One region of the Simiduia curdlanivorans genome, then DNA from elsewhere that is predicted to be linked to it. Evidence: predicted binding sites of a transcription regulator. Region 1 holds the regulator's gene; each other region holds the start of a gene.
What was found. Region 1 encodes sigma-54, which starts transcription at its own class of promoters, with help from an activator protein. Its sites were predicted from a motif close to TGGCACANNNNTTGCNNT; they were not measured.
Positions count from the first base shown of each region.

Region 1 (10,600 bases):
CAGTGCCGCGCGGAATTCTTCCTGTTGAAATAATTCGGCCAGTTTTGCCAATGTTTGTAAGTGCTCGCTACTGGCTTCTTCCGGCACCATAAGGGTAAATATGACGTCGACCGGCGCACCGTCGATGGCATCGAAGTCGATCGGGCTGGAGAGCACAACCAAAGCGCCAATAGTGCTTTCACAGCTGGCGACTCGACAGTGTGGGATAGCAATTCCATGACCTAAGCCCGTGCTACCCAGTTTTTCACGCGCGATTAAGCTGCGAAATAGTGTATCGGCATCTAGGCTGGGTATATCAGTGGCGATGATGTTGGCGATCGTCTCAAGCACGCGCTTTTTACTGACGCCCTCTACACCGTGTTGTACACGGCGAGGGGCTAGAAGGGTTTCAAACTGCATAGGGTTATCGATGGCTTCGGAGTTTTTCTTTGTGTTTAATTAGTTGGCGATCTAGCTTATCAGAGAGCAGGTCTATGGCTGCATAGAGATCCTGAGACTCTGAATCAGCGAAAAATTCAGCGCCACTGACGTGTACTGTCGCTTCCGCCTTTTGCTGTAGTTTATCAACACTTAGTATGGTGTTGATACTGGTTATTCGGTCGTGGTGTCGCTCGAGCTTTTCCAGCTTTGCATGGACGTAATCTTTTATGGCGTCGGTCAGGTCTAGGTGGTGTCCGCTGATATTTATTTGCATTCGGCTGCTCCTTTGTGTCGCTGCTTTTGCTGTCAACTGCCCTTTTTTGGTGCAAACCCCAAAGCTGGGCGCCTAAAACTAGGGTGTAGCGGTGTTGCTTGATCTAGCGTTTAGATCAATCTCTTGCGTTCATTGGATGCTGCAATGCCCAATGACTCTCGGTATTTAGCGATAGTTCTGCGCGCTACCTGAATGCCTTGCTCTTCAAGCAGGGTGGTGATTTTACTGTCGCTTAAGGGTTTTTTCGGATTCTCAGCCGCCACCAGCTTCTTAATAATGGCGCGAATCGCGGTGGATGAGCACTCTCCACCCGCATCCGTGCTGACGTGGCTGGAGAAAAAGTATTTCAGCTCGAAGATGCCCCGCGGGGTGTGCATATACTTTTGTGTGGTAACGCGGGAGATGGTGGACTCGTGCATGCCAACTTCTTCTGCAATGTCGTGCAGTACCATAGGGCGCATGGCCTCGGGGCCGGATTCAAAAAAGCCCATTTGCTTTTCGACGATGCAACTGGCGACCTTGAGCAGGGTTTCGTTGCGGCTTTGCAGGCTCTTGAGGAACCAGCGCGCCTCTTGCAAATGGTCGCGCATGAAGTTGTTATCTGGGCTGGTATCTGCCCGTTTGACGAGCGAGGCGTAACCAGCGTTAATGCGTATTTTAGGCGCTATGTCTGGGTTAAGTTCCACTAACCAGCGATCCTGCTTCTTACTGACAAAGACATCTGGAACAACATATTCAGTATCGGCCTGTGCGATTTGTTCGCCGGGGCGCGGGTTTAGGGTTTGAATTAACCCGATTACCTCTGCCAGCTCAGCTTCTTTAAGTTTACAGCGCCGCATCAGTTGCTTGTAATCGCGATTGCCTAACAGCGCTAAATGATCCTTAACAATAAGCTTAGCAGCATCTAGGAAAGGTGTAGTAGTTGGCAGTGTTCGCAGTTGGATAAGTAGGCACTCGGCCAAGTCTTGGCCGGCGACACCGACCGGGTCAAACTGTTGAATGCGATGGAGAACCGCTAACACTTCGTCCAGTTCAACCGGGTCTTCGAGCATTTCCTGTTCTTGATTGAGGCCCTCGGCTATGTCGCCGATGGGGTTGCCCAGCATGCCGCTCGGTTCGATATCGTCGATGATCGATAGGGCGATGACTCTGTCCCTGTCGCTCATGGGGGTTAAATTGAGCTGCCACAGCAGGTGTTCCTGCAGGCTTTCGCCGGTGCTATCGCCGCGCTCGTAATCGCGGTCTTCGTCGCTGCCTGAACCGCTGCTGGCTGGGCCGGAGGTGTAGATGTCGTCCCAGTTGGTGTCGACCGGCAGGTCGTCGGGTATGTCGTTGTTCCAGTCACTATCCATCTCATTGGACTGGTTGTTATCGGGTGAAGTTTCCGGCGTGTTTAATTCTTGTAGGTTGGTTTCGGTAGATTCTTTGGCACTGTTAAATTCTGGGTCGCTAGGTTCGCTGACATCGCTACTGGCCTCTGTGTCCTGTGCCCCGTCTTCGCCCTCTGATATTTCGAGCATGGGGTTGGATTCTAGCGCCTCCTGAATTTCCGCTTGCAAATCCAAGGTGGACAACTGCAGCAGCCGGATGGCCTGCTGCAACTGCGGCGTCATGGTCAGTTGTTGACCTAGCTTGAGCTGTAGTGATGGCTTCATGGTTTGATGACTAACATCCTTTAAGGTAGTGCCTCGCAACTTCGCCGAGGTATGGTCTTAGTGTAGTCATCCGTCAGGGCTCAGGCAATATTGACAAGCAAGCTCCATGCCTTTATGAGCCGTAGGGTAAATTAAAATTAGAGAGTGAATTGATCACCTAAATAAACCTCGCGGACTCGCTGGTTGGCTAGCACAGTATTGGCGTCGCCTTCTGCGATGATATGCCCCTCGCTGACGATATAGGCTTTCTCGCAGATACTGAGAGTTTCGCGCACATTGTGATCGGTAATAAGCACGCCTATACCGCGTTCTTTGAGGTGTTTGATGATGTTTTTAATGTCGCCCACGGAAATTGGGTCTACCCCAGCAAAGGGCTCGTCCAGCAAAATAAACTGCGGCTCAGTGGCCAATGCCCGTGCAATTTCTACGCGTCGTCGCTCGCCGCCAGAAAGTGCCATGCCTAGGCTGTCTCGAATATGGGTGATGTGAAATTCTTCGAGCAATGCTTCCATGCGTGCGAGGCGTTGCTTGCGGTTGAGCTCCTTGCGCGTCTCCAGTATGGCGAGAATATTGTTGGCCACGGTGAGCTTGCGAAATACGGACGCTTCTTGGGGTAGATAGCCGATACCGGCGCGCGCGCGGCCGTGGATGGGCATGCCCGTCAGGTTTTTATCGTCGATTAATACGCGCCCGGCGTCATTTTCCACCAGGCCCGCAATCATGTAAAAACAGGTGGTTTTGCCTGCCCCATTGGGGCCGAGTAGGCCGACGATTTGACCGCTGTTGACCTCCATGGACACATCGATAACGACACGCCGACCCTTGTAACTTTTGGCCAAATTTAATGCACTTAATTTAGCCATGCTATTCCTTCGCGTCGCTGTTTTTTTTCTGGGGTTGAAGAATCATTTTTACCCGGGAATTATTACTGTCTCGGCTGCCGGCTTCCACCAGCGCGAGATGAATGTCGTAGTTAATAATATCGCCCGTCACGATGGAGCCGTCTTGTTCAACTTGCGCGTTTTCAGTGATGGTTAATTTATCTTCTACAACCTCGTACTTGAGCGTGTTGCCGCGCGCAATAATCACTTCTTTGTCGAGTGCCGGCTTTTGTTGAAAGTGCGCGGGCGCGCCGGTGGCAACAATGCGGTTAACTTTTTTCTCGGCGCTGTGGATGACAATTTTATCGGCAACAATATGAATGCTACCTTGATCCATTTGCACGTTGCCGGTGTAAACAGTGATGCCTTTATTTTGATCCTGCGTTGCTTTGTCGGCTTCGATCTGAATCGGTTGGTCGCGATCCTCGGGTAGGCCGTAACTTAAAACGCTGGTCAGCGCCAAGGCTAGGATGGTTGTATTTTTAACAGCACCTTTAACGGTATTAATAAGGGGCATGGGTTCCTCTTACCTTGTGTTTAAGCGTGAGTGTTTGGGCCTTCATGTCAGCGGTTAAACCCACTGCAGTGGTTGTGCCCGTCGGTGTAATGATTTTTACCGGCTGGTCGGTATCGGCTATTTGACGCTTAGTAAAATAGATCATTCGATCGGTAAAGAGTTCCGTTATGCCTTTGACTGGATCTTCCTGCCATAAATGCACGTTGCCAATCAGTTCAACTTGCTGGCCTTTTTCTGTCGCGCGCCCCTGATCGGCTGTGATGTGCCAAGGGCGGGTGTTGTGCGTGAAAATTTGGGCTTCTATGGTTTCTATTAGGGTGTAGTCTTGATCGCTCGCCTTGCCTTTGGGTTGGAAGTGATCGGCGCGCGCACCGGTGATGTGTTGGCTTAAGCTTCCGCTCACATCGTATTGTTTGCTAATAAAGTTGGTAATAAAAAAAGCCGGTGCCATTTGTTGGTCTTTAGCGCTGCCTTTATCGAACAGTCGGCTGGACGGGTTGTCGACACTAAACAGATAAACAACAACCATAATGGCGATAATTATTGGCAGTAATTTCTTTAGTATTGCCATGCTTTTAGTCTTTACCTAAATAGACATTGAGCAGGTCTTGGTGTGTACCTTGAGATTTCATTAGGTAGTCGCAAGCCTCGCGCACCGCGCCTTCGCCACCGTTGCGGCTACTTTGCCAGTGGGCTTGGGCTACCACATCCGGGTGGGCGTTTGCTGTTGTCATGGCGAGGCCCACTTTAACCATGCAGGTTAGGTCGGGGTGATCGTCGCCCATAAAAGCGATTTGTTCTAGCGCGATAGAGTGGCTGGCGAGTATTTCTTGTAGCGCGGTAAATTTATCTTCGCGCCCTTGAATTAAAATAGTAATGCCCAGATCTTTAGCTCGGCGCTCCACCAGTGCGCTGGTGCGGCCGGTGATGATGCCCACTTTAACCCCGGTTTTTTGCAGCAGTTTTATGCCGTGGCCATCTTGCGTGTTGAACGCTTTCATCTCGTTGCCGCTGTTATCGAAATACAGCTTGCCGTCGGTTAAAACGCCGTCCACATCGAGCAGCAGTAGGCGAATGGATTGGGCAATTTTTAAAACTTGTGTCATGGAGTTAACTCTTAAAAACTAAACGATTCCGGCACGCAATATGTCGTGCATGTGCAGCAAACCCACGGGATGATTGTTGTCATCCTCCACCACCAGGGCGGTAATCTTTCTTTGCTCCATGACGTTTAGCGCTTCGGCTGCTAAGAGCGATGCCTTGATAGCCTTGGGCTTTTTGTTCATGACTTGTGCCATGGTGGCGGTGGCAAGGTTAATACCCTGATCGACATTGCGGCGCAGGTCACCGTCGGTGAAAACGCCTATTAATTGATCGTTGCTGTCGACGATGGTAGTCATACCAAAACCGGTCCGAGTCATCTCCACCAACGCTGACGAGAGTAGGCTGTCGGGCGACACTTTTGGCAATTCGGTGCCGCTGTGCATCAGATCGCTGGCGCGAATAAGTAGGCGTCGACCCAAGGCACCGCCTGGGTGAGAGAAGGCGAACTCTTCTTTAGTAAACCCACGCGCCTCCAATAGCGCCACCGCGAGGGCATCGCCCATGACCAGGGTAACCGTGGTTGATGAGGTGGGGGCAAGATCGAGCGGACAGGCCTCTTCTTTAATACTGATATCTAAATTTACGTCGGCCGCTTGTGCGAGTGGCGAATTAGGGTTGCCGGTCATGCTAATGATGTTGATTTGCATGCGCTTAAATAGCGGTATCAGCGTTAACACTTCGGCCGAGCTGCCCGAGTTGGAGATGGCGATCACCACATCATTTTTTGTGACCATGCCTAAGTCGCCATGGCTGGCTTCGCCCGGGTGCACGAAGAAGGCGGGGGTGCCAGTGCTGGCAAAGGTGGCTGCCATCTTGCCACCTATGTGGCCGGATTTACCCATGCCGGTGACGATGACGCGCCCTTGACAGGCCAAGATGATTTCACAGGCTTTAACAAACTGTTGGTCGATGCGTGCTTGTAACGCGCTCACCGCTTGCGACTCTATAGCTACGGTTCGCTTTCCCGCCTCGATAAAGGCTGTTGTCTGACTCATGTGTCGGCTCGTCACAGATGGTGGGTAGTTTAGATTGGGTAATGGTATAGTGCTAACCGCGTAATGTCAGCAATGCCGTGTTAGCTGATGTGGGGATTGAGCCTGCAGGCTTTCACCGTTTAGTTGCTGATGTTTGTGGGCGAGCGAGAGAAACAAGTACTGATTTTGAGGAAGATGTATGTGGGGTTGGATTAAAAAGTTAGCGTTTGTGGGCAGTTTATTGGCTACGCAAGTGGGTTTTGCTGCATCTACTGTTGGCCCCCACGAGGTGGTCGTGAAAGTGGTCGATGATTTGCGGGTTGCCGTGCGCAAGCACAGCGATGCAACAGACCCAGAAGGGCTGGCCCTGATGCAGGAAATGCGCAGTATTTTAGAGCCAGTGGTCGACTTTGGTTTTATCGCAAAAGTCGTCATGGGCGATACTGCAAAATCAGCCACTAAAGATCAGGTTGGCCGATTTGAAGCGGTTTTTCGTGAAAGCTTGGTGTCTACCTATGCGAAAGGCATGAAGGGCTATGTAGAAGCGGAGATGAATATTCCCCCGCTTGGCCCAGAAGCGCAGGGGCAAAATCGCGTTGCTGTGCGTCAGGAGGTGACTACTACATCCGGTATTCAAGTCATTGATTACACCATGGCGAAAAACAGAAGCTCGGGCGAGTGGAAGTTGATCAACGTGGTTCTGAATGGTATTAACTTGGGTAAAACCTTTCGAAGCCAATTCGCCCAGGCTATTAAGCAGCACAACGGTGACGTTGATAAAGTTATCGAGCTTTGGGCTCAGGCGCCACAGGCTAAGTCTTAGGCGCGTTAGCCGTGCAATAGCCGGCGCAAACCAGTAAACTTGGCACCCCCTTTATTGGGGGTGTTTTTGTTTTTGGGCCTTTGATTTCGAGGTTCATGGTCGAAAAGTGAACAATTGAGGTGGTAAATGCAACCGAGTGAAATAAAAGCGCTGCTAGAGGCGAATATTGCGGGTAGCCAAGTCGAGGTGAGTTCGGACGGCAGTCACGTCACCGTTAAGGTTGTGAGTGCCGTTTTTGAAGGGCTGCGCCCAGTTCAAAAGCAGCAGTTAGTGTATAAAGTGTTGGCCGATCAAATTGCCAGCGGCGCTATTCACGCTGTGCACATGCAAACCTTGACGCCAGCAGAAGCGGGTTAGTACCCGTTATGCCCTGAGCCTTTGCCCTAGGCTGAGTCAATGTTTTCTTCGTTAGTTCCAATATAGAGATGTGTCATGGACAAATTGTTAATCAAAGGTGGCGCTCGCCTCAATGGCGAAATTCGTATTTCTGGCGCCAAGAACTCCGGCCTACCCATTCTTGCCGCGACTTTGCTGGCAAAGGGGCCTATGCATGTTTGCAATTTGCCGCACCTCAATGACATTACCACTATGTTGGCGTTACTGCGCTGCATGGGCGTCGACATTACGATCGACGAAAAAATGTGTGTGGAAACCAATACCGAGGGCATGACCGACTTTACCGCGCCCTATGAATTAGTGCGCACTATGCGCGCCTCGATTCTGGTGCTTGGGCCCATGTTGTCGCGCTTCGGCGAGGCCAATGTGTCCTTCCCTGGCGGCTGCGCTATCGGGAGTCGTCCGGTGGATATCCACCTGCGCGGCCTTGAGGCCATGGGTGCAACCATCGAGGTGGATGAAGGCTATATTCGCGCCCGCTGCGACGGTCGCTTGAAAGGCGCTCATTTCTTTATGGATACCGTCACCGTCGGCGGTACCGAAAACCTCGTCATGGCTGCAGCGCTGGCCGAGGGCCGCACGGTGCTGGAGAACTCGGCGCGCGAACCGGAAATTGTTGACCTGTGTCAGTGTTTGGTGGCCATGGGGGCTAAAATTTCTGGCATAGGCACGGCTACCTTGGTTATCGATGGTGTCGAAGAGTTGCACGGCTGTACTTACAAGGTAATGCCTGACCGTATCGAGACCGGCACCTATCTCGTGGCAGCAGCAGCCACGGGCGGAAAAGTAAAATTAAAAGATACTCGCGCCGATATTTTAGAGGCGGTTATTTTAAAGTTAGAGGAAGCTGGCGCAGAAATCACCTGCGGTGAGGATTGGATTGAGCTCGATATGAAGGGGCGTCGACCAAAAGCGGTAAATCTAAAAACCGCACCCTATCCCGCTTTCCCCACGGATATGCAGGCGCAGTTTACCGCCATGAACGCCATTGCTGAAGGCGTGGGTATGGTAACCGAGACCATTTTCGAAAACCGTTTGATTCAGGTGCACGAATTAAACCGGATGGGTGCCCATATTACCCTGGAGGGCAATATGGCAGTGATCAACGGTGTTGCACAGTTAAAGGCGGCGCCGGTGATGGCGTCTGATTTGCGCGCCTCGGCAAGCCTGGTTATCGCAGGCCTGGTGGCCCAGGGCGATACCTTGGTCGATCGCATTTATCACATCGATCGCGGTTATGAATGTATTGAAGAAAAATTAATGTCTTTAGGCGCGGATATTAGAAGGGTGCCCGGTTAATGAATAAATTAACGATAGCGCTAACCAAAGGGCGCATTCTCGAAGAGACCTTGCCCCTGTTGGCGGCCGCGGGTATCGAGCCCGAGGAAGATATCAGTAAATCTCGGAAGCTGATTTTCGGCACCAATCAAGCCGATATCAGTTTGGTGGTATTGCGCGGATCGGATGTGCCCACCTATGTGCAGTTTGGCGCTGCGGACATGGGCGTGTCGGGCAAAGATACCTTGCTGGAGAACGGCGCCGATGGTCTTTACGAGTTGCTGGATTTAAAAATTGCTAAGTGCAGTTTAATGACCGCGGCGATCAAAGGTGCGAAGGCTCCTGCAGGTCGTTTAAAAGTGGCAACCAAATACGTCAATGTGGCAAAGCGCTATTACGCTGCGCAGGGCCGGCAGGCGGATATCATCAAGTTATATGGTGGCATGGAGTTGGCGCCGCTGATGAATTTGGCAGATGAAATTGTCGACATCGTCGACACCGGCAACACTTTGAAGGCAAATGGTTTAGAGTCGCGCGATCACATTGCCGATATCAGTTCGCGTTTGATCGTGAACAAAGCCTCAATGAAGATGAAGCATGCGCGCATTCAGCGCATTATTGATGATATCGCTGCGGCGATCGTGGGTTAATTTTTAAAAGTTTATAAACATGATTTCCGAACTCTCCAGTCGCGATGCCAACTTTGATCAGCAGCTTGCGCAGTTACTCGCCTTTGAAACCGATACCGGTGAGCAGGTAGAGCAAACGGTAAAACAGATTTTGCAAGCGGTGCGCGCCGACGGCGATGCGGCGGTGCTGCGTTTTACAGCGCAGTTTGATCAACTCTCTGTGTCGGCGATGGCCGAGCTAGAAGTGAGTGCAGACCGATTGTTGGCGGCCTTTGACGGGCTGCACGCGGATAAGCGCGATGCACTCTTGTTGGCCGCCGAGCGGGTGCGGGTTTATCACCAGCGCCAGCTGCAGGCGAGCTGGCAGTATCAAGAAAGCAATGGCACGATTCTAGGTCAACAAATTACCGCTATGGAGCGGGTGGGTATTTATGTACCTGGCGGCAAGGCCGTGTATCCCTCGTCGGTGTTAATGAATGCGATTCCCGCCAAAGTGGCGGGTGTCGATGAAATTATCATGGTGGTGCCGGCGCCCAAGGGCGAAATAAATCCTCTCGTGCTAGCCGCGGCGCACATTGCCGGTGTCGATCGGGTATTTACCATTGGCGGTGCCCAGGCAGTGGCCGCCTTAGCCTACGGCACGGCGACCATCCCCAAGGTGGATAAAATCGTCGGCCCGGGCAATATTTTTGTGGCCACTGCTAAGCGCGCGGTATTTGGTGCCGTTGCCATCGATATGATCGCGGGCCCGTCCGAAATTCTGGTGATTTGCGATGGTCATACAGACCCGGATTGGATTGCCATGGACCTGTTTAGTCAGGCCGAGCACGACGAGCTGGCGCAGGCCATTTTAATTTCCCCCGACGCCGCTTTTCTGCAAGCTGTAAAGGCATCCATTGCGCGCTTATTGCCGACTTTGGATCGCCAAGCGATTGCTGCAAAGTCGCTGCACGGGCGCGGGGCGTTAATTCTGGTTGAGTCCCTAGAGCAGGCGATGGCCTTATCTAACCGAATTGCGCCAGAGCACTTGGAGTTGTCGGTTGATGAGCCAGAGCGTTGGCTGCCGAGTATTCGTCATGCTGGGGCGATATTTATGGGGCGTTACACGGCTGAGGCCTTAGGTGATTACTGCGCCGGTCCGAATCATGTTTTGCCAACCTCGGGTACGGCCCGATTTTCCTCGCCCTTGGGGGTGTACGATTTTCAAAAGCGCTCGAGCTTGATCTATTGCTCGCCCCAGGGCGCTAGCGAGCTGGGTAAGTGTGCCAGCGTGTTAGCGCGCGGCGAGTCCTTAGAGGCGCACGCGCGCTCGGCTGAATATCGAATCCTCGATAAGTAACGCTGGTAGAGGCGGTTAGCGACTCGGTTGCGCCGCCATCACAAGCTTCACCTCGGTTTTCTGCAGGCCGCGCTGTATGCCCAAGGTGATGCTGTCGCCGGGGCGGCTTTGTTCAATAAATTGCACCCCTTTACGGCCGTCGCCCAGCGCTATGCCATTCAGGTCGGTAATGATATCGCCAGGTCTTATCCCTACCTTGTAGGCGGGACTTTCTTTATACACCGCGGTAACTATGACGCCGAGGTTGATATCCAAGCCGAGGTTTCTGGCCAGTTGCGGCGTCATTTTTTGCGCTTCAACCCCAATCCAG
Region 1 covers NZ_JAUFQG010000004.1:1,991,867-2,002,466, forward strand. The annotation lists gene ptsN (PTS IIA-like nitrogen regulatory protein PtsN) at 1-399, opposite strand, end outside; gene hpf (ribosome hibernation-promoting factor, HPF/YfiA family) at 404-694, opposite strand; gene QWY82_RS08885 (RNA polymerase factor sigma-54) at 805-2,349, opposite strand; gene lptB (LPS export ABC transporter ATP-binding protein) at 2,487-3,212, opposite strand; gene lptA (lipopolysaccharide transport periplasmic protein LptA) at 3,214-3,747, opposite strand; gene lptC (LPS export ABC transporter periplasmic protein LptC) at 3,734-4,318, opposite strand; gene QWY82_RS08905 (KdsC family phosphatase) at 4,323-4,853, opposite strand; gene QWY82_RS08910 (KpsF/GutQ family sugar-phosphate isomerase) at 4,872-5,846, opposite strand; gene QWY82_RS08915 (MlaC/ttg2D family ABC transporter substrate-binding protein) at 6,025-6,648, shown strand; gene QWY82_RS08920 (BolA family protein) at 6,775-7,005, shown strand; gene murA (UDP-N-acetylglucosamine 1-carboxyvinyltransferase) at 7,081-8,343, shown strand; gene hisG (ATP phosphoribosyltransferase) at 8,343-8,972, shown strand; gene hisD (histidinol dehydrogenase) at 8,992-10,290, shown strand; gene QWY82_RS08940 (trypsin-like peptidase domain-containing protein) at 10,306-10,600, opposite strand, start outside.

Region 2 (10,600 bases), 1.1 Mb from region 1:
TGTTGGCGGCCCCAATTTTTGGTTCCCGTCTTATCGCAACGCGGGTGCGTCTACTGTTAGCGCTTTTAGTCACCTTATTGTTAGTCCCGTCCTTACCTGAGTTGCCCAAAGTCGAAGGTTTTGGGCTTTCAACATTATTACTCGTTGTTCAGCAAACACTTATTGGTTTTGTCGCTGGTTTTTCCATGCAGGTAGCCTTTCAAGTGGTAGTGCTAGGCGGCCAATTTATTGCAATGAAAATGGGTTTAGGCTTTGCCTCGATGAATGATCCCTCGAACGGCGTTACCGTTACCATCGTGTCTCAATACTATCTTATGTTGGTAACCTTGCTATTTGTAGTCGGTGACGGCCACTTACTGTTGTTGCGTATTCTGGCTGAAAGCTTTTATTCCTTGCCTATTGGTTCAGGCTGGGTACCCGCGGCACTGTTGTGGGACCTTGTGGCTACAGGCAGCTGGATGTTCGGTGCAGCGCTTTTATTGGCCCTGCCTGTTCTCACTTCCTTGATGATCGTTAATATCTCTTTTGGTGTCATGGGGCGATCGGCCCCGCAAATGAACATATTCACCGTCGGTTTTCCAATTACTTTGATTTTGGGGATGTTTTTAATCTGGTTCGGTTTTACCACTTTTTTGGGTAACTACAATCAATTTATGCAAGAGGGTTTTGGTCTCCTGCGTCATCTGCTGAATGTATCCTAGGGGTGATTTTCTATGGCAGATGATAAAGACAGCAGTCAGGAAAAAACCGAAGAGGCCACCCCGCGAAAACTTGAAAAGGCACGCGAGGATGGCCAAGTTCCTCGCTCTAAAGAACTCACTACTACGGTTCTCTTGGTCACGGGAACCCTTGCCTTATTAGCCAGCGGCGAGTTCCTAACTAAAAAATTGGTTAAAGTTTTTAATCATAATATGGTGCTGGAACGGTCTGCGATCTTTGACACATCGCAAATGCTAACCCATATCGGGGTCGCGATGTTTGATGCGATTTTGGGGCTTGCGCCGTTATTTTTGGCCTTGGCTGTTGCGGCGTTCATTGGGCCTATTGCACTTGGCGGTTGGTTGGTGAGCGCAAAAGCACTCATGCCTAAGTTAAATCGCATGAGCCTACTCGAAGGCCTCAAGCGTATGTTTTCGATAAAATCTATCGTCGAGTTGCTTAAGGCTATCGCTAAAGTTGGCGTTATTTTGACCCTGGCAATTATTTTATTAAAAGCATTGCGCGCGGAGCTACTGGGGTTAGCGAGTGAGGCAATTATGCCGGCTATCGCACATGCCGCCTGGTTGGCAATTATTTCGGCTATTGTGTTATCGGCTAGCACCTTCGTCATCGCGGTGGTGGATGTTCCTTTTCAGATATGGGACCACGCGAAAAAATTACGCATGTCCATGCAAGACATCAAAGATGAGTATAAAGACACGGAAGGTAAGCCAGAAGTCAAAAGCCGGGTGCGACAATTGCAGCGCGAGATGGCCAATGCTCGCATGATGTCTGCTGTACCGGAGGCAGATGTTATCATTACCAACCCGACCCATTACTCCGTCGCCCTGAAGTATGACCCTGAGACCATGGCGACGCCGATTTTAGTGGCTAAAGGGGTAGACTTCACTGCATTGAAAATTCGCGAAATAGCCAATGCGCACAATATTGAAATTGTCGAGTCGCCGCCCCTGGCGCGTTCAATCTATAACACCACTGAGGTTGATAGCGAAGTGCCTGCGGGCTTGTTCGTCGCCGTGGCCCAGGTTCTGGCCTACGTGTTTCAAATTCGAAACTACCGTCGCGGCAAAGGTGCTAAGCCTAAGAAGCCCTCCGGCATCCAAATTCCGCCTAACCTAAGGTACGATTAGCGCCTTTAGGATAATAAGATTGTTAGGGCTGCTATGAACAAAAAACACACGCTGATTGTTCTTCTCTCCAGTATCAGTTTACTGGCCGGGTACCTTTGTCTTTGGCCTGTTGCCATTACCCCACAAGCTTGGCAAGCACCGTCAAATGCTGGTTTTATCGGTGCGTTTCAGCCAAACAACAAACTTACCGGCGCCGAGCTGCTAGTACTTGGGGATTTCACTGGCCCAGAAGCCGTGGTTGCTACCGTTGAACAGGGCTTGTATGTCAGTACCCACGAGGGCTGGATTTTACATGCCCCAAACCCCGAGGCTGCACTTGAGCCTTTAATTTCAACGGCTGGGCGACCCTTGGGTTTAGCCCTGGATGGGTTTGGAAATTTGTACATTGCCGATGCCTACAGAGGCCTGCTGCGCTTTCATCCCGATAGCGGTTTGGAGGTGGTCGCCGATGAATTTGACGGGCAAAAGTTAGGCTACGTGAATGATGTTGCCGTTTCCTCTCACGGCAGAATTTATTTCACTGACTCTTCAGCAAAATTTGGTGCGCGGGCCAATGGCGGCACCTATCCTGCGAGCTTGCTGGATATCATGGAGCACGGGGGCCACGGTCGCCTTTTTAGTTTTGATACCCCTAGTCAGACACTCACCGAAGTTGCCCATGGTTTTAATTTTGCTAATGGTGTTGCGGTGCGTGATGGCACTCACGAAAGCGCCGAAACCGTGTTCGTTAATGAAACCGGAAATTATCGTGTGTTGGCCTTTGAGTTGAGCGATGGCATTGTGCAATCGCAGAAAACCCTCATAGATAACCTGCCGGGATTTCCAGACAATTTGAGTCTGGCAGCGGACGGCAGCTTGTGGTTGGGGCTTGTTTCGTCGCGTAGCGAATTGCTCGATAAGCTGTCAGCCTCACCAAACCTCAGGAAACTGGTGCAAAGATTGCCCGCCATTATCCGACCAAAGGCTACGCACTATGGCATGGTGATTAATATGTCGCCGGAGGGAGAGGTTATTTCACAGCTGCAAGACCCTAGCGGTGCCATCTACACCACCACCGGCGCTACACCTTGGCACCAGTACTTGTATGTGAGTAGGTTGCACGGCACACAGCTGGCACGTCTACCACTGGATGGCATTTAAAAACCGGGTGTGATGCACTGCTGTCCCACAGTTATGGCGCGGGAGATTTTGGTGCCAGTACTTGCGACCGTCACCCGCATGGGTTGATATCGCTAATAGGCAAAGCCTGCTTTGCAGCGATAGCAACGCCCACAAAGTGTCATTGTGGGCCGGTCCCAAAGGGCGGGTGTTGAGACTAGATGGATGTATTCACGTCGTGTTGCTAGTGTGGGCACCAAACTCATGTCCAAGTACACGCCGAGATGTCGCATCTACTGTGAGGCTTAAAGCCTAACGATGGTCATATCGTTTTTGTGAGACAGCAGTGGGCGTGATTTTATTTTATAAAAATGATGCTTACCGTGTGATTTAGGTACGCTTTTTGCGATACCTCCTGTTAATAGCAGGGGAGTGTCAAAAAAGCGTTATGGCCTTACCAGGATTCAGTAGTTTAGCCGGCTTCGATGGTCGCGCTGCTTTCAACAATGCGTCCCGCGTCGGGCGCGGCAATATAGGCATCCCGTTATTGCTGTTAATGCTTTTGGGTATGATGATTTTGCCCGTGCCCGCCTTTCTATTGGATGTGTTTTTCTCCTTTAACATAGCCCTGTCAATTGTTGTTCTATTAGTGGGTGTCTACGCGCTTAGACCGCTCGATTTCGCTGTTTTTCCCACCATCTTGTTATTGGCGACGCTGCTACGGCTGGCGCTCAATGTGGCCTCAACCCGTGTGGTCTTGCTTTATGGCCACGAGGGTGGGGACGCCGCTGGTAAAGTGATTGAAGCCTTCGGCGAGGTGGTGATCGGCGGTAATTACGCGGTGGGTCTCGTGGTATTTCTGATCCTGATGATCATTAACTTTGTTGTGGTGACCAAGGGTGCTGGGCGAATCTCCGAGGTGAGTGCCCGGTTTACCTTGGATGCGATGCCTGGCAAGCAAATGGCCATCGATGCGGATTTAAACGCCGGTCTAATTAATCAAGAAGAGGCAAAACTGCGTCGCTCTGAAGTTGCCAGCGAGGCCGATTTTTATGGCGCGATGGATGGTGCCAGTAAATTTGTTCGCGGTGATGCCGTTGCCGGCATCCTGATTCTGCTTATCAATGTGATTGGCGGGCTGATTGTTGGCATGGCTCAACACCAGCTCGAGTTTCAAGACGCGCTACAAAAATATATTCTGTTGACCATTGGCGATGGCTTGGTCGCGCAAATTCCCTCGCTCTTGCTATCAACCTCAGCCGCAATCTTAGTAACTAGGGTCAACACATCCGAAGATATGAGCAATCAAATCTTCCGACAGATGTTCGATTCGCCCAAAGCTCTGGCCGTTTCTTCCGGTGTATTGCTGATTATGGGGTCTATTCCGGGCATGCCCCACGTTGCCTTTTTAGGCTTAGGTTTTGCCTGTGCCGGTCTCGCTTGGTTTATTCATAAGCGCAAGTCACAGGGTGAGCTGGTGGAAGAGGGGCCTAGCACCGCGAAGCGTCGACCCAGCGATAAACCCAGCACCGCAGGTGCTGCTGAGTTGCGCGACCCCCAGGCGCCGGCACTCGAACACAAAGCGGAACCTATTGAAGTAACGTGGGACGATGTTAAGCCGGTGGATGTTATCGGCCTAGAGGTGGGTTATCGGCTGATTCCCATGGTCGACAAAGGTCAGGGCGGTGAACTACTCGGCCGGATAAGGGGCGTGCGCAAAAAAATGTCCCAAGAGGTTGGGTTTTTAGTGCCCACGGTGCACATCAGAGACAACCTAGATTTGCTGCCCGGCCAGTATCGAGTGACGCTCATGGGCGTAGCCATAGCCGAGGAAGAAGTGCATCCCGACCGGGATTTGGCGATTAACCCGGGTCAGGTGTTTGGCGAGCTCGAGGGCATTGCGGCCAAAGACCCAGCCTTCGGTTTGCCCGCCGTGTGGATTAAGCGCACCGAGCGGGATCACGCCCAAACCATGGGATATACGGTGGTTGATGCATCGACGGTGGTGGCCACCCATCTCAATCAAATACTGAGCCAGCACATCAATGAGCTTCTGGGCTTGGAAGATGTTCAACAACTGGTTGATATGCTCGCGAAAACCTCGCCCAAGTTAGCCGAGCATTTGGTGCCCGAAAGCGTCAGTTTGAAAACCTTACTTAAAGTCTTGCAGCTGTTGTTGGTTGAAAATGTCTCGATTAAAGATATGCGTAGCATCGCCGAAGCTGTCGCTGCCAACAGTGAAAAGAGTCAAGATCCCGTCACATTGTTGGCCTCGGTGCGCAGCGCTTTAAGTCGCCAGATAGTTCAGTCTTTAGTGGGGAATGAACCAGACCTGCCTGTTATTACCCTAGAACCCGCTTTGGAACAAATATTGCTGAAGACCTACCAGCAGAGTCAAAAAGGTGGCGATGGCACGCCGGTGATTGAACCTGGTTTGGCCGAAAAATTAAGGCTGTCGGTGCAGAAGGCGGCACAGAAACAAGAAGCCAGTGGTGGCCCGGTAATTTTACTTGTGGCCACCCAACTCAGGTTTCAGCTATCGCGCTTTATTCGAGCCTTTGTGCCAGAAATTGCGGTGTTAGCCTACAACGAGATTCCACAAACTAAGCAAATAACGATTGTCGCAAGCGTTGGCGCTTAGTTACCTGAAGCCAGGAGAATTCTATGGCCGTTAAAAAGATCATTGCAGCCAATATGCGCCGTGCCCTTGAGATTGCACGGGAGCAGTTAGGTGATGACGCGATTATTCTCTCTACCCGACGGCACCCGGATGGCATTGAAATGCACGCCACGGTGGAGGCAGCGTCGCGCTTTCCCGAAGAGCAGCAGGCTTTTGCCGAGCAAAAACACGATAGCCCAGCAGCCACTTTGCCGCTCGGTAGCGACAATGCCTGGCAACACCAACACCTTGTCTCCGAAGCCGTTTCACAGGCAAAGCCGGCACCAAGCGGTCAGGCGCGCCCTTTTGGCGGCAAGACTGGCTCTCAGTTAGCCGATGAAATCGAAATGGCTCGGCAGAAAATGCTGGCGGCTAAGCGCAAGGAGCAGGGCACTCAAACAAACCAACCTGTTGTGGCTGCCGATAGTAACGAGAGGGCTGATGTGTGGGCATCGCAGCTAGCGAAGAAAAGCGTTCCAGTCACTGCACCTAAAGACATGAGGCCCAGACCCGCCGTCGAAGACACTTTCTCACAGCAAGCGGAAATGTCCCGCTTGCATCAAGAGCTCAGTGAAATGCGCGCCATGCTACAGGCAAGGTTGCAAGAACCCCATTTGCACAGGCCCCTAGTAGCCACTGAATTGGTGAGCAAATTTCACAGCTTAGGTTTGCCCGATTTTCAAGCGGAGCGGCTAATAGCGTCAGTTAATACCGAACTGCCTGTAGCGAAAGCCTGGCCAGAAGCGTTGGCGTTGCTTTCGCAGCGCATACCGACGGCGGGCAGAGATGTGATTGAAAGTGGCGGGGTATTTGCCTTCATCGGTCCCACCGGCGTGGGTAAAACCACAACCTTGGCTAAGCTTGCCGTGCGTTTTGTGATCAAACACGGTGCCGAAGGGCTTGCCATTGTCACTACAGACAACTATCGCCTAGCGGCTCACGAACAATTAAATGCCTTGGGACAAATTCTTTCTGTACCCGTAAAAGTGGTATCTGAGGGCGAGTCGCTACAGCAGGTTCTCGTTAACCTCAGCCATAAAAAGCTGGTGTTAATAGACACAGCCGGTCTGCGCCATGGCGACCCTAAACTGAAAGCCCAGCTCGAACAGCTGCGCAGTGCCGGCAAGGTGAATAGCCTGCTGGTGATGGCGGCAAATAGCCAGTTGCAGATGTTAAAAGCGAGTTATCATGCCTACGGTGCGGCGCACCCATCGGCCGTCATTTTAACCAAGCTCGATGAAACACCTTCCCTTGGTGAGGCGATCGGACTGCTATTGCAGCACCGCTTGCCATTGGCTTACACCACCGACGGCCAAGAAATTCCAGCCGATATTCAGATAGCGAAAGGCCATCAAGTGGTGGCTAAGGCAGCACAGTTTGGCGCGCAAAGCCATGTGGAGGGTAAATTTGCGGCATCGGCCGAATCAAGTCGGCAGGTTCAATCCGAACAACTATAATCAAGGCAAGACTCATTTGTAGGAGTAGTCATGGGGCACCATCCAGTTCAAGTCATAGCGGTAACCGGCGGCAAGGGTGGCGTAGGGAAAAGCAATATATCGGTGAATATGAGCATAGCACTCGCGCAACTCGGTCGCAGGGTCATGCTGTTAGACGCTGACCTAGGGCTTGCCAATGTCGATGTGTTACTGGGCATTCGCGCGAATAAGACGCTCGCCGACGTGCTTTCTGGCGAATGCTCTTTGCGCGATGTGCTGATCAGCGGTCCCGGAGGGGTTAGGATTGTGCCCGCGTCGTCCGGGGTTCAGCAAATGGCTTCCCTTAGTAAACAGCAGCATGGCGCGCTTATTCGCGCTTTTAGCGATATTTCGGATCAGTTGGATGTGTTGGTAATCGACACAGCCGCAGGCATTAGCGATACCGTGGTGAGTTTTGTACGGGCTGCCAACGAGGCGCTAGTGGTGGTCTGTGACGAACCATCGTCGGTGACGGACGCCTATGCACTCATTAAGTTATTGCATAGAGATGCGGGCATGCAGCGTTTTCGCGTGGTGGCGAATATGACGCGCTCTGCCAATGAAGGCCAATTGTTGGTCAAGCGTTTGCAGCAAGTGTGCGACAAGTTCCTCGACGTAGCCCTACAATTTGAGGGCTCTGTGCCCTTTGATGAAAATGTGCGCAAAGCCGTGCAACACCAGAAAGCCCTGGTCGACTATTCACCGCAATCGAAGGCATCGATTGCCATCAGATCTTTGGCAAGCCGAGTTTCAGAGTGGCCATTACCGAAAGCTGCGTCAGGCAATTTGGAGTTTTTTGTTGAGCGTTTGCTAGAAACATCGGAAGCAGGCGTTTGACCGATGGCAGCAGTTGAGGGGTTAGCCATGTACGATCAGGCAAGTCGCGAAGCCAGTGATCCCATTCGAATCGAAGATTATGCGTCTCTGGTAAAGCGTATCGCCTACCATCTCATGCTTAAAATGCCTGCCAGTGTGCAGGTTGACGATCTTATTCAGGCCGGCATGATTGGATTAATAGAAGCGGCCCAGAAGTTTGACCCGTCCAAAGGCGCGAGCTTCGAGACCTATGCGGGTATTCGTATTCGTGGCTCAATTATGGATGAGACCCGAAAAGGTGACTGGGTGCCTCGTTCCGTTCACAGAAATGCCCGCCGCGTGGCTGAGACAGTACGCTACTTAGAAGCTAGATTAGGGCGTACGGCGAGCGAAAAAGAGATCGCCGATGAGCTCTCTGTCAGCCTCGATGAATACCGAAGCATTCTGCAGGATACCTCTAGCAGCAAGCTTTTCAGCTACGAAGAGTCTGCCGGCGACGACGATTCAGTGCTCGACGAGAAGCCCACGTCCATAGGCTTAGAGCCCCCCACAGACGCTTTTGAGCGGCAGGCGCTAAAGCAATCGCTTGCGCAGGCGATAACCCAACTACCCGAAAGGGAACAATTGGTACTTTCTCTGTACTACGACGAGGAATTGAACCTAAAGGAAATAGGCCAGGTTCTGGGTGTGAGCGAATCCCGTGTTTCTCAAATACACTCTCAGGCAGCCGCACGGCTAAAGGCCAAGCTTTCCGGTTGGCATAGAGACACCGATTAGACCAAACAGCAATAAAATGAACGATTTAATGACTAAAACTGGCTAGTAGTCATCCAGCTACTAGACTGAAAGTTGAATGGGGTCCAGCAGGTACGACGGAGGTTGCTTTGGACAAAAACATGAAAATTCTTATCGTTGATGACTTTTCAACAATGAGACGCATCATCAAAAACCTTTTACGTGATTTAGGCTTCAGTAATACGCAAGAGGCTGATGATGGCGCAACGGCACTTCCCATGTTGAAATCGGGAGATTTCGATTTTTTGGTCACCGACTGGAATATGCCTGGCATGACAGGTATTGAACTGCTCAAACACGTTCGTGCTGACGAGCGCTTAGCCGCGCTACCGGTATTGATGGTGACGGCCGAAGCGAAGAGAGATCAGATTATTGAGGCAGCTCAAGCTGGTGTGAGCGGCTATGTGGTCAAGCCTTTTACTGCCCAAGTACTCAAAGAAAAGATAGACAAAATTTTTGAGCGCGTTGGATAACCCCTAAGCAGTGACAAAGGCAGCCATGAATAACGAATCTGAAGATCTGGGCAACCAAGAGTTTGTGTCAGAGCTTCGTGATTGCGCCAAACTCCTGATCGAAAAACTGGAAGGCGACAATTACGAAGATGCATCCAAGCTGATCGAACAAATTATTGAGAGTCGCGACCGGCACCTGTTTAACAGAGTTGGGAAACTTACTCGTGGCTTACACACTGCCATCCGTAATTTTAATATCGACGCACCCGTATCAGAGGCAGATAGCCTCACCGATGCAAGTGACCGATTAAATTATGTATTAAAGCTTACTCAAGATGCAGCTGACAAAACCATGGATAAGGTCGAAGCGTCTGCGCCGATTGCCATGGACCTAGGTCGCGAAGCAAACTCCCTTAAATTGCAATGGCAAGCACTGATTCGTCGTGAATTAAGCGCGGAAGATTTTCGCGAGCTTTATAGGCGTATGGATCAGTTTTTGGATCAAATGGAAACCGGTGCTGGAATCTTAAATGCCAATCTTCAAGATATTATTTTGGAGCAAGGCTACCAGGACTTAACCGGACAAGTGTTGAAGAAAGTGATTGGATTGGTCTCGGATGTGGAAACCAGTCTGGTAGATCTAATGAGACTGGCAGGCCAAGTAGAAGAAATTACAGGAATTCAAATGCCCGCCGATAACCAAGTTGCGGCAGGTAAAGATACTGCTGGAGAAGGGCCACAAATTCACGCAGATAAACGCGGTGACGTGGTTTCGGGCCAGGACGATGTCGATGACTTACTTTCAAGTCTCGGATTCTGAGTTTAAACCTTTGCTAGTTAAGGAGCGCTGAATGGGCTTTGGCGATGACGACGATATCTTACAAGACTTCCTAGTGGAAGCAGGGGAGATATTGGAAAAATTGTCGGAACAGCTCGTAGAGTTAGAGCGCCAACCTGACGATAAGGATTTATTGAACGCCATCTTCCGTGGATTTCACACGGTTAAAGGTGGTGCTGGTTTTTTGCAATTGGGTGCAATGGTTGACTGCTGCCATATTACAGAAAATTTATTTGATATTTTACGTACTGGAAAGCGGTCGGTTACATCTGAACTTATGGATGTAGTACTGCAAGCACTGGATGCGGTAAATCTACAGTTTGATGAGGTGCAAAGCCGCGAGCCGTTGACGCCAGCGAGTGCTGAACTGATTCATCAGCTCGAAAGGTTGGTAAATCTCGAAGACTTAAATGACGCCCCTGCAGCGATAGCCGAGGTTGAGCCCGAACCAGCATCCGTCGAAGGGCAAGCGTCAAGTGCGCAAGACGTTGCTAAAGAAGGTGATATCACCGATTCAGAGTTTAACGATCTACTGGATGCGATAGATCCACCTGAAGCAAATCAAGCAGAGGCTAAACCAGAATCTGATGACATTACCGACGACGAATTCGAGGCGT
Region 2 covers NZ_JAUFQG010000004.1:3,102,611-3,113,210, forward strand. The annotation lists gene fliR (flagellar biosynthetic protein FliR) at 1-701, shown strand, start outside; gene flhB (flagellar biosynthesis protein FlhB) at 714-1,850, shown strand; gene QWY82_RS13785 (SMP-30/gluconolactonase/LRE family protein) at 1,884-2,990, shown strand; gene flhA (flagellar biosynthesis protein FlhA) at 3,397-5,589, shown strand; gene flhF (flagellar biosynthesis GTPase FlhF) at 5,613-7,064, shown strand; gene QWY82_RS13800 (MinD/ParA family protein) at 7,095-7,919, shown strand; gene QWY82_RS13805 (RNA polymerase sigma factor FliA) at 7,923-8,675, shown strand; gene cheY (chemotaxis response regulator CheY) at 8,783-9,166, shown strand; gene QWY82_RS13815 (protein phosphatase CheZ) at 9,192-9,965, shown strand; gene QWY82_RS13820 (chemotaxis protein CheA) at 9,997-10,600, shown strand, end outside.
Region 2: flhA (flagellar biosynthesis protein FlhA) is a predicted target of sigma-54. The motif match lies at 3,341-3,358, and genes of this name have one in related genera.

Region 3 (10,600 bases), 180 kb from region 1:
GCCAACGCTCGCGACGGAACAAGACGATAAAGGTTTACCGCCCATTCGCACGCTAACTGCCGAACAAAGTGAGCGCGCTGCCGCCAACTACCAAAAATATTGTGTGCTGTGCCACGGCGAAAACCGGCAGGGCCATGTCAATGATCACGCGCCATCGTTGCGCAGCCGCAGTTTATTTGAGTCTGGTGTGCCGCACGCAATTTTGCGGCCGCTATCCTATGGTCGCCAAGGCACTGCAATGGGCGGCTATCTCGATGAAGTGGGTGGCCCACTCACGCTGGATGAAACCTGGGACCTTACCTATTGGCTGTTTGAGCAATCTGGGGTTGAGCGCGTGGCGATGAGCACGCAGCCGGTGTTGGGCGACATACAAAGAGGTGAAAAAATATACCAGCGCGATTGCGCCGTGTGTCACGGTAAGGCGGGCGAGGGCATCACCGCGCCGGCGTTGGGTAATGCGTCTGCCCTGGCCCACAATAGCGATGAATTTATCCGCTACGCCATACAGCAGGGGCGGCAAGATACGCCAATGCCTGCTTTCTCCGGCCGATTAACTGAGCCCGATATCGACAATGTGACGGCATTTTTACGCAGTCGCGCTAGCGGCTGGCAAGATATCAAACCAGTGTTGCAAGCCTTACCAACGCCCGATCAATATGTGGTTAACCCACAGGGCGAGCAGCCAGACTTTGCATTGGCGCAAGGGCGCTATGTGTCGTCGGCAGATTTATATGCCGCTTTGGTGGCAAAGAAGAAAATGGTCTTATTGGATACGCGCGTCACCTCGGTGTGGCAAACCGCGCATATCGAGGGCTCTTTCCCGGCGCCTTATTATTCAGATTTTAAAACCATTGCGAAAGATATCCCGCGCGATGTGCTGATTGTGGCCTATTGTTCCTGCCCAAGAGCCGCGGCCGATTATGTGATTGATCAACTTAAAGATTTAGGCTTTAACCATACGGCGGTGTTGTACGAAGGTATTTTTGGCTGGATGCATGAAGGCTATCCGGTGGCGCGCCGGGCGATTGCAACGCCCGATGATGGCAGCTCAAACTAGTACTGGGTTTTCTTTGAGCACTAGCCGCCGGTGCTACTCATAAAGCGAACAATCTGCGGTTCGCTGTTGAGGTCGAAGTGGTGGCGTTCAGGCTTGATCGTAATGGCTTGAACGATGGTGGCCTTAAGGCGCTCGCGATCACCCGGGTGGGCGCGCAGTATGGCTTTTAAATCTGCCGCGTGCTCGTTGCCCAGGCAGAGCAGCAATTTTCCTTCCGCGCTTACGCGCACGCGATTGCAACTGGCACAAAAGTTTTCTGAGTGGGGTGAGATAAACCCGATGCGCGAGTGGTAGCCTGGCACCTGCCAATAACGCGAGGGGCCGGCGGTTTGCGCTTGCAATGGCTCTAGCTTAAATTTCGGGCCGATGATGTCGCGCAAGTCTGCGCTCGAACAAAACTCTAAGGCACGGCTGTGTTCGACAATACTACCGAGCGGCATTTCTTCAATAAAACTGATGTCTAAGTGATTATCTAATACAAACTGCACTAGCTCTGGCACTTCCACTGCATTGCGATTTTTCAAGATAACCGCATTGAGTTTTATCCGCTCAAAGCCCACGTCTTGCGCCGCTTTTATGCCGTCCAGTACTTGTTGCAGTTCACCGGTGCGGGTGAGCTCGCGAAACTTGGCTGGGTTCAAGGTGTCTAGGCTAATGTTGATGCGCTTAACACCGGCGGCTTTAAGTTCGGCCGCGTATTTAGGTAGTTGTGAGCCGTTGGTGGTGAGGGTGAGTTCTTTTAACGGTAGTTTGCCTAATTGTTTGAAAACTTGCGTTACGCCTTTGCGCACCAGCGGCTCGCCGCCGGTCACGCGAATCTTGCTAACCCCCAGCTCGACAAATGCGGTGCCTATCTCGGTGAGTTCCTCCAAGGTGAGTACTTGCGCCCTGGGCATGAAGGTCATGTCTTCGCTCATGCAATAGACACAGCGAAAATCACAGCGGTCGGTCACTGACAGGCGGATATAGTCGATTTTTCTGTCGAACGCATCAATGAGCATCTATTGCGTCTATTACCTAGGGCTGGGGTTTAGGTTAACTATCGAGAGTGCTCGGTTATTCTAGCGCAAATACAGGGCTAATTCGCCCTTTGACGCCGCCTCGGCCTCTGGCCTGGTGTTAGCGGCTTGGCGTGCAAGATGGTTTGCGTTAGTGCGGTTTGCCAGGGCCTTGGCCCACACTCGGCGCCTGTACATTGGGTACCCAATCCCACCATTCGTGCTGGCCATCGGTGCGGGTTTCTTGGGTGCGGTGGATATCCCAAGTGACTAGATAATCGGGGTTTTCGATATCGACGCCACTGGGCGCGTGGCTAAAGCGACCGGCCGGCGCCTTAAACCAAGCCGCCAAGTTTGGCGGCAGGATAAAGTCGGCCTGCTGTACCTTTGGGTCTGTGTGCTGCAGTTGCACCGTTATACCCAGCTCATCGTCCACCTTAATCACCCGCCCGCAACACTGCGACTGCTTAAGCAGCGTGCCGTCGGTTTCGAAGTAAGAAAGACCGATGAGGCAAGTTTTGTTAATTAAATCGGATAGCTTCATGGTAAATAATTCTGCCGTAATTATTAAGCTTCAAGCTTCAAGCTTCAAGCTTCAAGCTTCAAGCTTCAAGCTTCAAGCAATAAGCAACAAGCAACAAGGCGGGGGGACTGGTCCGACACTTCGGCCCCCTACAAGCTAAAAGCAATACTTCTCTGCGGCTTGCGGCTTGCGGCTTGCGGCTTGTAACTATCAATGGTTTAAAGGCGCCACACCCACCTGCGGCATATTGGCCAGGCCTATATCGCGCGCGTGTTCTTCGAAGCCTTTGTTTTTCCAGAAGAAGGCACCGGGCATAGTGGTGGGTATCACCAACACATAAAATAATGCGCGCCCCACTATCGAGGTGGCAATCAATAAGCCTCCGGCGAAACACCAGGCGAGCAGTGCATACAGATTGTCTAGGTTCCAGACCGCTAAGGCGATTAACAAGCCGGTGACCAAACACAGATTAGCCGCCAGCAGTAAGTTGCGGGCTAAAAAGGTTTTACCAAAGGTGGTGGACTGAATGTAGTAAGACGCACCGCCTTCGTGCTCGGCGCTTGCCATGGCTTTGCTGTGGGCGAGGTGGCCGATGGCCTCAACTAATAACCCCAGCGCCATCAAGCCGCCACACACTAATAACGCCACGCTAAAATCGACGCCAGAAAATGCCAAAGTCGGAACGATAACTGCGCCCGCCACTAAACCGCCTAAGGACAGCATGTTGCCAAAAAACGCGCTACCCACCTGCCAGTGGTTCCAGAAGGGGCGCGCTTCGATGCGATAACAGCGGTTCATGTAGTACAAACCCGCGAGGCTTGCCGGGATGGCAAAATAACCGAACGCCGCGGCCCAACTTTGTGCGGTTGCCGGGCCAATGAGCGCACTGATATCTGAACCCAAGAGCCAAGTGTAAAGGTTTTGGAAAATACGATTGCCGGGCAGGCTGAATAGAATATGCAAACCTAAGCCAGCCATAAATAAAGCGATACCTAAACCTTCGCGGCACACAGGTGAATGGCGCAAATTATTAAAGCCGCGATAGAAGCGGTGTGGCTTGCCCAAGTGCATGGTGGACATAAACAAACCAAAGCCTACTAATAAAAAGCTTAGTATGGCGAGCGGTGCGTAGAGCGCCGATTGTTGAAAGCTGACCAATGCTGCAATGCCCGCTTGCGCGCCTAGAAAGCTCAAGGCGAAGGCGCCGATGGAGGCCTGTGAGCACAGGGTAAACAGCACCAGAGGATTCTCGCGCGAACTTAACCGCGCCAAATTCCAATGTTTGGATTTACCTTTTTTCTGATCGATGGTGGGCTTGTAGCGGCCGTTCTCATCTTTGTGGTATTTCAGCGGCATGGAATCGGTGCGCTTCATTTCATCGGGTAGCTGATTGATCTGCTGAAAGCGCACGTTGGGGTGAGTAATTTCGGAGTTGGGAAAACCAGGGATATCGGTGAGTGCCTGCTCGCGATTGTCTGGCACGTTTTCAATAACACCGAAATCCAAGGCGTTGCCAACACAGGCGGAAACGCAAGCCGGTTTCAAACCGACTTCAAGACGATCCACACACATGTTGCACTTAGACACTTGGCCCTTAACCGGGTCTAGCTGGGGCGCGTTGTAGGGACAAACCCAAGTGCAATAGCCGCAGCCAAAACAGGTTTCTGGATCTTGCAGCACCGCGCCGTACTCCACGTGTTTGGTGTAGGCGCGCGTTGGGCAGCCTTTCAAACACACGGGGTTGTCGCAATGGTTACAGGCCATGGAAATATTCATGCGCTTGTAGTCTGGGAAGCTGCCGCCCTCCACATAGCCTACCGAGCGAAAGGCAAAATGCGCAGGTGTTTCATTTTTTTCTGCGCAAGCTGCTTCGCAGGCGTGGCAGCCAATGCAGTTGTCGGCGGTAAAGTAAAAACCGTGCTGCTTATTGCGGTTGGGGTTGGTGCCCACCGCCGGGTTTTCGTTAATGTAGAGCGAGCGGCCTACGGGCAGCTTGTGCTCGGTTAAATCGATCAGGTCGATTTTTTGGCCGTAGCGGTTTGACTCTTCAATTTTTTTATCGGATAGAAAGGCGTAGGGTTGCTCTTCGGTGCGAATTTCCCAAATCATTGCGCCCGCTGTGCCAGCGCTTTCACTGCCTTTCACCGGCGTGTGACTGCTGCCCGAAAGGCCGCTGCCGGCTATTTTTTCCAACTGATTTTGTTTGCTATCTTTTAACATATCTGTGCCTAAGCTTGGGTTCAGATTTTACTGTTTATGCGGTCTTCTTTAGCGCAATTAAAAGGTTCGGCGCTCTAGGTTCAGGCGACCGGCCTCTTTTTGGTCGACCTTTTCCACTCGCACAGCATTTTGCTTAAAGGCGGGCTGGCGCGAATAGGGGTCGAGTAAACCGAGGGTCAAGCGGTTTACGCAGTCGTGAAAATGAAACGGGATAAACAACATGTCGCGGCCAACCCGGTGGGTGAGCTGCACCATCACCACGGCATCGCCGCGCCGGCTCACCAAGCGCACGTAAGATTGATGTTCGATGCCCAGCTCCGCTGCGGCATCGGGGTTCATTTCCATGTAGGGCGTGGGGCTGAACTTATTCAAGTTGCCGATCTTTCCGGTGCGGGTGCGGGTGTGAAAATGCTCTACCACGCGGCCCGAGTTGAGCCAGAAGGGATAGTCGTCATCTGGGCACTCGTTGTTGTTAACGAAATCAACGCAAATTAAATTGGCGCGGCCCGAGGGGGTTTGAAAAACGCCGTCTGTGTACAAGCGCTGGTTGCCTTTGAACTCCACCCGGCTCTTGTTATCGATGGCTATCACTTTGCCTAAGCGCGCTTCATCGGCGCTTGCGTCGGCTTCGGTGTAGGGCCATTGAATACCGCGCGCGGCTTCGATTTTATCCCAGGTCATACCAGAAATATCGAGCGTGCGGCCTTCGCCTTTAGACAGCTCGCGCATTTCGTTAAAGGCGGCTTCGGCGTTTTCGGGGAAATTTACTTTATTGCGGTCTTCAAAGCGCTTGGACATTTCCTTGAAGATCCAGAAGTCGGGCTTTGACTCTTTATAGGCCGGCAACACATTGCGGGTTAAGTTAACACGGCGCTCGGTATTGGTGTGGCAGCCTTCCTTTTCCGCCCACACGGCAGCCGGTAAAAACACATGCGAGTGTTTATTGGTTTCCACATCCTCATAAATGTCTTGCACCACTAAGAACTCCAATTTTTCCATCGCCTTGCGAATGCGCGGTTGATTGGGCATGGAGGTCATGGGATTGGTTGCCACTAACCACAAACCTTTTATTTGGCCGGACTCGATCGCCGGGAATATATCCGTTTGCGCCAAACCGCGCTTGGGTGGGAAAAAAGATTCATCTACGCCCCAGAAGTCGGCGATGTGTTGGCGATCTTCGGGTTTTTCCAAATAGCGGTAGCCGGGCAGGCCAGAACAGGACGACCACTCGCGCGTGCCCATAGCGTTGCACTGGCCGGTTATCGATAAACTCGTGCCACCCAATTTGCCGATATTGCCGGTGATTAAATTTAAGTTGTTGATGTTGGCAACGCCGTCTGAGCCGTGGGTGGATTGATTAATGCCCATGGTCCAAATGCTCATGGCGCTGCTAGCGTTGGCGTAAACCCGGGCCACATGGCGGATACGATCTTCGTCGATACCGCAAATATGTTGCGCCTGCTTTGGATCGTATTTGCTCTGTACTAGTTCGCGTAAATCGTCGATGCCTTGAGTGTGCTTGGCAATATAGTCTTCGTCGGCCAAGCCCTCTTTAAAAATAACGTGCATCATCGCGTTGATTAACACGGTGTCGGTGCCGGGTGTAATGGGCAGGTGAATATCGGCAAACTGCGCCAGCATGGTGACCCGTGGGTCTACCACAATGAGCGGGAAGTGGCGCTTCTCGCGCGCCTCTTTTAAACGCCAATAAATAATTGGATGCTGTTCCGGTAAGTTTGACCCGAACGCCATCAAGCAGCCGGTGTGTTCGAAATCCTCATAACAACCCGGTGGGCCGTCGGAACCGAAGGAGCGCTTGTAACCCGAAACCGCCGAGGCCATGCACAGGGTGGTGTTGCCGTCGTAATTATTGGTGCCTATTTGGCCGCGCACCAATTTGCCCAGGGCGTAAAATTCTTCCGTTAATAATTGCCCGGTGGATACGATGGCGAAGCTATCGCGGCCGTATTTGGCTTGAATGTCTTTAATTTTTTCCGCGGTTTTATCCAGTGCCGCGTCCCAGGTCGTGGGCGCGAAGGGCTGATGGGCCTTTTCGCGCATGAGCGGTACTGTGCCGCGCCCGGGTGAGTTAAACAGGTCGTGTTCGAGCAGGCCCTTTATGCAGAGTTTGCCTCGGTTGACATCGGCGCCGGCATGGCCGCGGCTGGTGATTACCTTGCCTTCCGCACTCACCCCAAGCTCGATGGAGCAGCCGGTGGAGCAATAGTTACAGGTGGCGTACTTCCACTCTTTAACAGGCTTGGCGGGGATGCTAATAGGCTTACGCTTTTTACGACCGAATATCATGCTGCTTCCTAGAGGTTGGTGCTACTCATTAAGGAGTAGAAAATTCGAACTCATAGGCATAAAGCAATTAGTGAACCAACTTGGCTAGGGGGCGAAAGTTTTGTGAATCTGGGTGATTTAGGTGGGTTTACTGCGCCATATTTCGTGCTATGCCCCTGTAGACGCTGAAAAACTGTGCATTTTTACCTTGTAGGCCGTCGCGGAGGTGCTTTCGGCGAGGACTTGCGGCACCAATTGTGTGCGATTAGCCTTTTATTGGTGCGGCTTCGAGTTTGCGTTCGCCTCTTTGTTGTGCGCGCTGCACGTTATGGGTGCGACGAGGGCGGTGAGTAGGTGGCTTTGTTGGTGCGTCGCGTTAGGTTTTTAACGAATTGCACTCTTGTTTCTATATAGGCGTGAAGAAAATTAACCAACGGCGTGATTTTTTAAAAAAAATTAACGAATAATTTTAATTGGCATTGTCTTTGCTCTACTCAGTGCATTAGCGCAGTTCACTAGAACATAAGTTATTCAAGACTTAGCGCAACACACTGAGTGGAGTCAGCCAATATGCCAGCCAGCCCAGCCACAAGAACCCATTTTCTCGCCCGGTTAAAGCCGCGTAATAGCGCTGCAGCTGGGCGCGTGTCCCTGGTGGGCGCAGGGCCTGGCGATGCAGATTTACTCACGGTAAAAGCCTTGCGCACACTGCAGCAAGCCGATGTTATTTTTTATGATCGCTTGGTTAGCGAAGATATTCGTGCCTTATTTCCGAGCAGTACGCCTGCTATTTATGTGGGCAAAGCAAAAGATCGTCATTCCATTCCCCAGCAGGATTTAAATTCTCTTCTGGTAGAAACCGCACAGCTCGGTTTACACGTTTGTCGGCTGAAAGGCGGTGATGCCTTTGTGTTTGGCCGGGGCGGCGAAGAGATGTTGGAACTTAAGCAGGCCGGCATTGCCGTCGACGTGGTGCCCGGCATCACCGCTGGCGCTGGCGCAACGGCCTACGCAGGCATCCCGTTAACCCATCGCGGTATCGCCCAGGGGGTGAGTTTTGTCACCGCGCACGGCGAGAAGGAGTTGCATATCAATTGGTCGTCGCTGGCGCACAGCGGACACACCTTGGTGTTCTACATGGGCTTGGGATCTGCAGCCACTATCGCCCGCGAGTTGCAAAGCGCTGGCCTTAGCGCCAATACACCCGCGGCCATTATCGAAAAAGGTTGCTCGGCTCAGCAGCGTGTATTTACCGAGAGCCTTGCGCACTTGCCCGACTTGGTCGAGCGTCATCAGATTGAATCGCCGGCCTTAATTGTTGTTGGCGAGGTGGTGCGCCTGCGCGAACAGCTGCAGTGGCTAGAGCAAATTGCCAGCCCAGAACAGCAAGATATTTACGCCGAAGTGGCAACGCCTGTTGCAGGCAATGCGCTGGCGAGTGTTTCAAATTCTATTAATAAAAATTCCCCTTGGGAAAAATTGTCAGCCTGACGTGAGGAAAGAATATGAGTAAGCAACGCATCGTAGTCGTTGGCAACGGTATGGTCGGCCACAAGTTTATTGATAATGTGGTGACCTCTGATCACGCCAACAACTATCAAGTTATCACGTTTTCCGAAGAGCCTAGGCTGGCCTACGATCGGGTGCAATTGTCCAAGTATTTTTCCGGTTCAAGCGCCGAGGATTTGGCCTTAACCACGGAATCTTATTATCAAGATAAGGGCGTGAACTATGTTCTATCCGATAAGGTGGTTGATCTCGACTTTGACAATAAAGAAGTCATCACCGCCAGTGGTCGGCGCGAAGCCTACGATCAATTAGTACTGGCAACCGGCTCTTTCCCCTTCGTGCCACCTATTCCCGGTAATGATCAACCACACTGTTTGGTTTATCGCACCATCGAAGATTTGGAGGCCATTACCGCGTCGGCCCAGCAATCGAAGGTGGGTGTTGTGGTGGGCGGTGGGCTCTTGGGTTTGGAGGCCGCGAATGCGCTCAAGCAAGCCGGGCTGGAAACTCACGTGGTGGAGTTTGCGCCGCGCTTGATGGCGGTGCAGTTGGACGAGGGCGGCGGCAAGTTACTGCGCAATAAAATTGAAGGTTTAGGTGTGCGCGTGCACACCCAAAAAGCGACCACGGCGATTGTTGCCGGCGAAGAGTGTCGCTATCGCATGAATTTTGCCGATGGTAGCCACCTTGAAACCGACATGATTTTATTCTCCGCCGGTATTCGGCCGCAGGATGAGTTGGCGCGCAAGTGCGGTATCGATTTAGGTGAGCGCGGCGGCATTGTGGTAGATAACCATTGCCAAACCTCGGTTAAAAATGTCTATGCCATTGGCGAGTGCGCGCTGTGGAGCGGTCGTATTTATGGCTTAGTAGCGCCTGGTTATGAAATGGCCAAGGTTGCGCTTTCGCATATCACCGGCGGCGATCAACAGTTTACCGGCGCCGATATGAGCACCAAATTAAAATTGCTTGGTGTCGATGTGGCATCGGTGGGCGATGCCCACGGCAATACCCCCGGTTGTAAAAGTTATACCTACAGCAATGATGTGGACGAGGTGTACAAGCGCATCATCGTGTCGGCCGATAACACCCGCTTGCTCGGTGCTGTGTTAGTGGGTGATGCCGACGGCTACGGCATTTTGCAGCAACTTTGCGTTAATGAAATGGATTTGCCAGACGACCCCAATGCATTGATTTTACCCTCGGTGGATGGCGCCGGTGCGGTAATGGGTGTGGACTCGCTACCCGACAGCGCACAAATTTGTTCCTGTATGGACGTCTCCAAGGGCGCCATCTGTTGCGCCGTACAAAATGGCGCGCAAACTATGGCCGATGTGAAGGCCGAGACTTTAGCGTCTACCAGTTGTGGTGGCTGTACAGCGCTGGTTAAGCAAGTGCTGGATGCCGAGCTAACCAAGCTGGGCGTTGAAGTGAAAAACGATATTTGTGAACACTTCGCCTATTCCCGTCAGCAGTTGGCTGATATCGTGCGCGCCACCAAAGTGCGCAGTTTTGACGCATTGTTAGAGAGTCACGGCAAGGGCCACGGCTGTGAAATTTGTAAACCCACCGTCGGCTCCATATTGGCGTCTTTCTGGAATGATTACATTTTGGAAGATGCGCACATTGGCCTGCAAGATACCAATGATATTTTCTTGGGCAATTTACAAAAAGATGGCACTTACTCGGTAGTGCCGCGCGTTGCGGCGGGAGAAATTACCCCGGAGAAATTAATCGTATTGGGCGAAGTGGCGAAGCAATTTAATCTGTACACCAAGGTCACCGGCGGTCAGCGCATCGATTTGTTCGGCGCACAATTGAACGATTTACCGCAGATCTGGCGCATTCTGGTTGACGCTGGTTTTGAAACTGGCCATGCCTATGGTAAATCAGTGCGCACGGTAAAATCCTGTGTGGGTTCGACCTGGTGTCGCTACGGCGTTGACGACTCCGTTGGCTTGGCTATCGAAATTGAAGATAGATACAAGGGTTTGCGCTCGCCCCATA
Region 3 covers NZ_JAUFQG010000004.1:2,172,047-2,182,646, forward strand. The annotation lists gene QWY82_RS09730 (c-type cytochrome) at 1-1,057, shown strand, start outside; gene moaA (GTP 3',8-cyclase MoaA) at 1,078-2,058, opposite strand; gene QWY82_RS09740 (hypothetical protein) at 2,207-2,599, opposite strand; gene QWY82_RS09745 (DmsC/YnfH family molybdoenzyme membrane anchor subunit) at 2,789-4,798, opposite strand; gene QWY82_RS09750 (molybdopterin oxidoreductase family protein) at 4,856-7,105, opposite strand; gene cobA (uroporphyrinogen-III C-methyltransferase) at 7,655-8,575, shown strand; gene nirB (nitrite reductase large subunit NirB) at 8,590-10,600, shown strand, end outside.
Region 3: cobA (uroporphyrinogen-III C-methyltransferase) is a predicted target of sigma-54. The motif match lies at 7,559-7,576, and genes of this name have one in related genera.